DNA from 3 places in the Tessaracoccus pujii genome. Region 2 is predicted to be linked to each of the others. Evidence: predicted binding sites of a transcription regulator. Region 2 holds the regulator's gene; each other region holds the start of a gene.

Region 1 (2,263 bases), 350 kb from region 2:
GAGCGGCCTGTTGCCGCCGCCCGGATCCTAGGCCCCGGGCGGTCCTGACTTGCCAGGTGGACCTGCATCCGCCGCGTCGGCGAGATCACCGGCTTCCGGGTGACCGGATCGAACGTGACTGTCCATTGATCGGCGTCGGCGTTGAATCGTTGGGGCTCGATGACCGCGTGATGATGTGCACAGAGCAGGACCATGTTTCCCAGCGACGTGGGCCCGTCGAGATACCACGGAATCACGTGATGTGCTTCGCACGCCGAATCCGGTGCGGTGCAGTTGGGGAATGCGCAGCCGCCGTCGCGGAGGGACAGTGCCTTGCGGATGCCGGGGTTCACCAGCCGCTTCGTCTGTCCGATGTCCAGGATCTCCGAGGCAGCGCCCAGGACGGCCGGGGTGAGGTCCGCGTCGCAGCAGAGCCGGCGCAGGTCTCCGGGTGCGATCTCCGCACCCGACGCTAGTAAGCCCAATGCCTCCGCGCGACCCCGTAGGTCCGCCTCGCTGATGGTGATCACGATCCGCGGCCGGTCTCCGGCCGCTGTCGGCGCCCCGCGATGCTCGGCCACGATGGTGGTGAACGCGTCGGCCCTGCGTTGGTCGGGCGTGCGGCCCTGATCGGCTGCAGCGTAGCTCCGGAGCAGCTGCGGCCCGGGGCGCAGGGAGCGGACGCCGGCGAGACGGCCCCGCGCCGCTCGTCGATCCGCCTGCACGTACGCCTCCAGGGTGGCGATCAGCGGCGCCGCGTCCACCTCAGGCAGGGAGCCGCGGAACCACACGGAGCCGTCGCCGTCGTCGCCGTAGCTGAACGACCGCTTGGCCCGCGCCCGGCGCGTCTGCGCCTCGATGTCTGCGACCTGCTCCGCCGCGGTGGGCATCAGTTCCGGCGCGACCTCCGCCAGAACGAGCGCCGCCGCCTGCGCCAGCTTGCGGGGCGTGGCGCTGGCAGCGCGCCCGATGAACACTGCCTGCGCCCGCTCCACCTGCTCGGCACTCAACCCGGCCGGGAGTTGCGCCATGCCCTTGCAGATGGCCACCGCATGTCCGGGCGACACGTCGCCCTCGAGAGCCGCCTGCCGGACCTGCGAGTGTGTGGCGAGGTCCCGGGCCTGGAACACCTGCGCGGCGGCCTCCCTCGTGTCACGTTGCTCGCTGACGGCCAGGAAGGACGTCAGCGGAGTGCCTGCGGACTTCATCGACGCCTGGGCCCGGTTGGCCTCGTCAGTGAGGACAAGTGCGAGCGACTCGATCCGCTCGGCGAGCCGCCTGGCCCGCTGCATCAGACGCAGCCTGGCCGTGGGCTCCAGCCCTTCGCGCTCCGCGTGGTCCACCAGCGACAGCGTGGACTCCAGCGCACCGAGCGCCTGGTCCGTGGTGAGCCGTCGTTGAAGCATGAGTCCAGTATAAATAGAACAGGTGTGCGACGCAAGGCGTGGGTGTGAACTGTTGCCGCACTGTGATACTCGCTCTGACAAGGATTGATAGGCGCCTGGGTGTGCCCATCGCCGCCAGCGGGCCGAAGCAGGAGCCGGCCACCCTCGGCCCCGCGGGCAGGAGTTCACGGCCCGGGATCCCGGGCCTGACTCCCTGATTACTCCCCCGCCCACCGGGGACAGCGCACGTCGGAGCGCCCGGTCAGAGGTTCGGCACCAGCGGCGCGGCCTGATACGGGTTGGTGGACTGGTTGCCGGTCTCGTCGAGGATGAGGGTCTCCAGGGCCGGATCGCCCTTCGAGATCCGGTGGGCGCCCACCGGCAGCTCCGCCAGGGACTCGACGTGCCGGCGGCGCGCGTCGTCGAGGGTGGCGCGGTAGACCAGCTCGCCCCCGCGGAACACGGGGACGAGGAGGTCGCGGTCGTTGCCGTCGTTGGCGGGCGGGGTGCCCATCCCGATCACCTCGGACTCGGCCCTGCCGTCGGCCCCGCGGCGGCGCATGGCGAACTTCCGGCCGCCCAGCGTGTTCTTGCCCTTGGACTTCTTCGCCACCGGCGTCATCGGCGCGTTCGGATCGTCCGAGGCGGCGCGCGCCACGAGCTTGTACACGAACCCGCAGGTTGGGTGCCCGGAGCCGGTGACCAGCGCGGTGCCCACGCCGTAGCCGTCCACGGGGGCGCCCTGCAGCGCGGCGATCTGCCATTCGTCGAGGTCCGAGGTGACCATGATCCGGGTGTGGGTGGCGCCGAGGTCGTCGAGGAGATCACGGGCCTCGCGCGCCACCAGCGCCAGGTCGCCGGAGTCCAGCCTGATCGCTCCCAGCCGCCCGCCCGTGAGC
Region 2 (2,263 bases):
GGCCAACCTTGCCACGCTATGGCCGGGACCACAACTTATGGGGGAAAGACACCGCTGTAACTACTAGATGTAGGGACAGCCTAGATCTGGGGGCCTCCATGTTCAAGGGCGAATCGCCGATGCACGTCAAGTCGGTCTTCAGGGAGCGGCGACGTGCGCCCAGGCCGGATCCCCCGCCACGTAGCGGGTGGCCGGCTCCTGCGACATGTCCACAAACTGGGCCGCAGAGACGGCCGCACCCACGGACGCCAGCAACCCGACAGCCACCACCTTCAGCGCGAGAAAGGGTAGGACTGGGCGGGTGACTCTGCAGGAGGCGACGCCGCCGACCCGTCCGGGCGAGACGGGGCGGGACGGGCGAGCCAGCGGCCCTCCGAGCTCCGGCCGACCAGCGGGCGAGACCGTGACGACCCGACGGGCGCCGGCGTCGACAACCCGGAAGCTCAGTGCGCGTGAAGCGGTCATGACAACCTCTCTCCTCCGTAGAACGCTTGTTCTAAATAAACTCTAGCGCCTTCGCCTCCGGAATGAAACACCCGTTCGACCCTGGCGTGTCGCGGTAGGCGACACACGTAGTCCATCGGCACCCACTGACAATTTCTCCACAGTGCGCGACACGCCACGTTGATTTCGAACACACGTTCGCGGACCGGCTAATCTTGTTCCATGGTTGAAGAGACGAAACGCCCTCGACGGGGCCGCCCCACCAACGCTTCCATCGAGGCCGAGCTCGGGACCATGGCCTCGTTCCCTGACGGTCCGGAGGACGCGCACGGCCTCACCACGCGCCAGTTGGCCATTCTGCGCGTGGTGAAGCAATCCATCGAAGAACTCGGATATCCGCCCAGCATCCGCGAAGTGGCGACGCGGGCCGGCCTGGCCTCCACATCCAGCGTCACCTACCAGCTCAAGGTCCTGGAGGAGAAGGGATTCCTCCGCCGGGACCCGAACCGCCCCCGAGCTGTGGTGGTCACCATGCCGGGTGAGGAGGGCATGGATTCGGCGCAGGCGTTCGACGAGGCGCCCAGGTCCGTCGCGGCCCCGCTGATCGGCCGCATCGCCGCCGGTGGGCCCATCCTGGCCCAGGAGCAGGTGGAGGACGTGTTCGCGCTTCCGCGCCAGCTCGTGGGAGACGACCAGGTCTTCCTGCTGGAGGTGCGTGGGGATTCGATGATCGACGCCGCCATCTGCAACGGCGACTGGGTGGTGGTGCGCCAGCAGTCGGACGCCCACAACGGAGACATCGTGGCCGCGCTGCTGGACGACGAGGCCACGGTCAAGACCTTCAAGCGCAAGGACGGAAAGGTGTGGCTGCTCCCGCACAACCCCGACTACTCACCCATCGACGGCACCCACGCCACCATCATGGGCAAGGTCGTGGCGGTCCTTCGCAAGCTCTAGTGGTGCGCTAGTCAGCACCCCTGAGGCGGCGCAGTGCCTGCACCGCCACATCGCCGTCGGTGGTCATCCAGAAGTCCGGAAGCGAGGACTTGAGGAACTCGCCGTAGCGCTTCGTGACGAGTCTCGGGTCCAGCACAGCCACGACGCCGCGATCCTCGGTCCGGCGGATCAGCCGCCCGGCGCCCTGCGCCAGCAGGAGAGCCGCGTGCGACGCGGCCACCCGCATGAATCCGTTGCCGCCCGCGTCGTCGACGGCCTTCTTCCGAGCCTGCATAAGCGGATCGTCCGGACGCGGGAAAGGGAGCTTGTCGATGATGACCAGCTGGCACGTCTCCCCCGGCACATCCACGCCCTGCCACAGTGACATGGTGCCGAACAGCGAAGTGGCGGGATCCGCGATGAAGGTGCGTGTCAGCTCGGACAGCTGGGCCTCCCCCTGGCACAAGAGCGTGAGGTCCGGCAGCTCCCGGCGACAGTATTCAGCGGCCTGTTCCGCGGCGCGACGCGAGGCGAAGAGCCCCAGCGTGCGGCCGCCGGCCGCCCACATGAGCTGGGCGATCTCGGCCAGGGTCTCTGGGTTCATGCCGTCCCGGCCGGGGGGCGGAAGCCGCCTGGCCACGTAGAGGATCCCCTGCCTGGAGTAGTCGAACGGTGATCCGACGTCCACCCCACGCCATGCGAACTCGTCGTCCGGCTCCGCGTCCCCCGTGAGCCTGTCGTTGTAGTTGAGCCCCATGGAGCTGGCTGCGGCCTCGAACGAGCCGCCGAGCTCCAGTGTGGCCGAGGTGAGCACCGTGGTGGTCTCGGCGAACACCTGGTTGCGCAGCAGCCCGGCCACGTTCAGCGGCGCCACATACGCGGC
Region 3 (2,263 bases), 690 kb from region 2:
CTCGTCCGCCGCGACCGCCATGGCCTCCCCCGTCTTCAGGTAGCCCTCCGCGTTTCGCCTGTCGATGGTGCGCACGTCCAGCGGCGCCAGGCGGCGCGCGGCGTCCAGCACGTCCGCGGTGGCGGCCTGCTCCCGGCGCGCCATCCGTGCCGCGTTGGTGAGCACGACGGGGAGGCCCAGCCGGCGGGCCAGGCGGATCATGCCCGCCGCGTGGTGCGCCGACCCCGCCCCGCGGCCACCCACCTGGTGGTTGGTGGCGGCCAGGACCAGGCCGGAGCCCAGCTCCGCGCGCCACCGCCTGGCCGCGACCTCCGCCAGATCCGGGCGGCCCACGGCGAGCGCCTCGCCCACCTCCGAATCCGCGCCGAGCAGCACCACGGCGTCGTGCCCTGCGCAGTGCCGCGCGAGGATGCCGAGGGAGACCACCGGATCACCGCGTTCGCCCGTGAGCTGGGCCTCGGTGATGAGCGCGCACAGCGTGCCCCACCCCGCCCTGGAGGTGGCCAGCACCACGACGCGCGGGAGGCGCTCGTCGCGCAACTGCCCGCCGCGGGCCGCCGAGGGGCGCCGCGTGGCCTGCCACCCGGCCGGGCGCACCGCCAGGTCCACCCCGACGATGGGGGCGATCCCGGCCTTGAGGCAGGCCTTGGCGAAACGGACCGCGCCGTAGAGGCCGCCGCGGTCCGTGAGCGCGAGCGCGTCCATGCCGTGGCGCACCGCTTCGGCCACCAGCTCACCGGGGTGCGACGCGCCGTACTGGAAGGAGTATCCGGAGGCCACGCGCAGGTGCACGAACTCCGACATCAGTCCAGCACCGCCTGGAGCACCCAGTCCTCTGCGTCCACCGTGCGCGCCAGCTCGTAGACGCCGCGGTGCCGCCCGTTGCCGGCCTCGACGCGCCACACCTCCCGCTCGCCGAGCAGGTCGCGGGCCGCGACCTCCTCGCCCCGCTCCGCCGCGACCTCCTCGCCCCGCGCCGCGCGCACCTGCCGCCCGGACCACCACGGCGTGGCGCGGCTCCACCGCCCCTGGACCTCCTTGACCAGCAGCAGCCGGTCCCGCCAGATGAACTGGCGGGGCTCGTCGCTGAACAGCACGTGGATGGGTTCGTCGTACATGCGCATGGCGGCCTTCCGGGGAGATGAGGGGGTGCAGACTGTGCTTCTCGACCCGGGAGCCCTGGCCCGGCGTAGGGGTCGAAGCTACGCCGGGCCAGGGCGGCCCATACCGTGCGCCTGTTCCACCAGAGCTTCCCCGAACTAATAGAACAGGCGTTCGGTAGTTCCTACTATATGCCCCCCCACCGACAGAACGTCAACCCCTATCCTGGGCGGCATGCTCACGATCCGCGGCGGCACGCTGGCCGGCATGGCCTGCGCCGCCCGGCTCGCGAAACTGGGCCACCAGGTGCGCCTCGACCTCTGCGGTGAGGCCATGGGCGGCCGGTGGGCGGCCGAGCGTGGGCAGCTGCCCCCCGTCGTGACGCTGCCGGCCCCCTGGCGCGACCTGTTCAAGAAATCGGGCCGCACCCTCGATGCGGAGCTGGCCCGCGCCGGCCTGGCCATGACGGAGGCGCCGCCCGCCGTCCACCGCTTCGACGACGGCGCCGAGCTCGCGCTGCCCACCGAGCGCGGGCAGCAGTTCGCCGTCCTCAGCAGCCGGTACGGGCGGCCGGTCGCGGAGCGGTGGCGCGACACCCTCGACACCCTGGACGACGCCTGGCTCGCGGCGCGGCGGTTCGGCGTGGAGCGCCCGGACGCGCCGGCCACCCGGGCGGACCGCCGGGCGTTGCTGCTGGACCGCACCCTCGCCGACGTCGCGGACCGCGTGGGCCATCCCCACCTGGCGCGGATCGTGCTGGACCTGGCCCCGCCGGCCGGCACCCGGTCCCGCCGCGCCCCGGCGCTGCTGGCCACCCGGCTGGTGGTGGAGCGCACGTTCGGGCGGTGGATCGTCGTCGACGACGCCGGCCGCACGCAGAGCGCCACGCGGCTGGTCGATCTGCTCGAGGGGCGGTTGGCCACGCGCCGGGTGGAGGTCGTCGACGGCGCCCCCGCGGCGCCCGCGGTGGACTGCCTCCCCCGTCGCCCCCGCTGGGCGCGCCCTGCCCTGGCGCCCGCCGTCGGCTCCTCGGTGGCGGACCGTGGCGGCGTGGCGGGCGAGGCGGTGGACCACACCGGGGCCCAGCCGGTGGTGACCTGGCGGACGCCCGGCCCGGACGGGGATCGGCTGCTGACGTGGGACTTCACCCGCGCTCGGCCGG

The links. Region 2 encodes LexA, which represses DNA repair genes until DNA is damaged. Its sites were predicted from a motif close to TCGAACANNTGTTCGA; they were not measured.
Region 1: a site for LexA is predicted at 1,400-1,415, ahead of ACX1D0_RS01770 (HNH endonuclease signature motif containing protein). Genes of this name have one in related genera too.
Region 3: a site for LexA is predicted at 1,264-1,279, ahead of ACX1D0_RS06935 (DUF6504 family protein). Genes of this name have one in related genera too.

Annotation. Positions count from the first base shown of each region.
Region 1 covers NZ_CM137012.1:379,698-381,960, forward strand. Annotated here, with positions in the region: gene ACX1D0_RS01770 (HNH endonuclease signature motif containing protein) at 1-1,385, opposite strand, end outside; gene ACX1D0_RS01775 (nicotinate phosphoribosyltransferase) at 1,627-2,263, opposite strand, start outside.
Region 2 covers NZ_CM137012.1:728,475-730,737, reverse strand. Annotated here, with positions in the region: gene ACX1D0_RS03555 (hypothetical protein) at 139-465, opposite strand; gene lexA (transcriptional repressor LexA) at 667-1,401, shown strand; gene ACX1D0_RS03545 (ATP-dependent DNA helicase) at 1,409-2,263, opposite strand, start outside.
Region 3 covers NZ_CM137012.1:1,419,255-1,421,517, forward strand. Annotated here, with positions in the region: gene ACX1D0_RS06930 (DNA polymerase III subunit alpha) at 1-804, opposite strand, end outside; gene ACX1D0_RS06935 (DUF6504 family protein) at 804-1,118, opposite strand; gene ACX1D0_RS06940 (hypothetical protein) at 1,336-2,263, shown strand, end outside.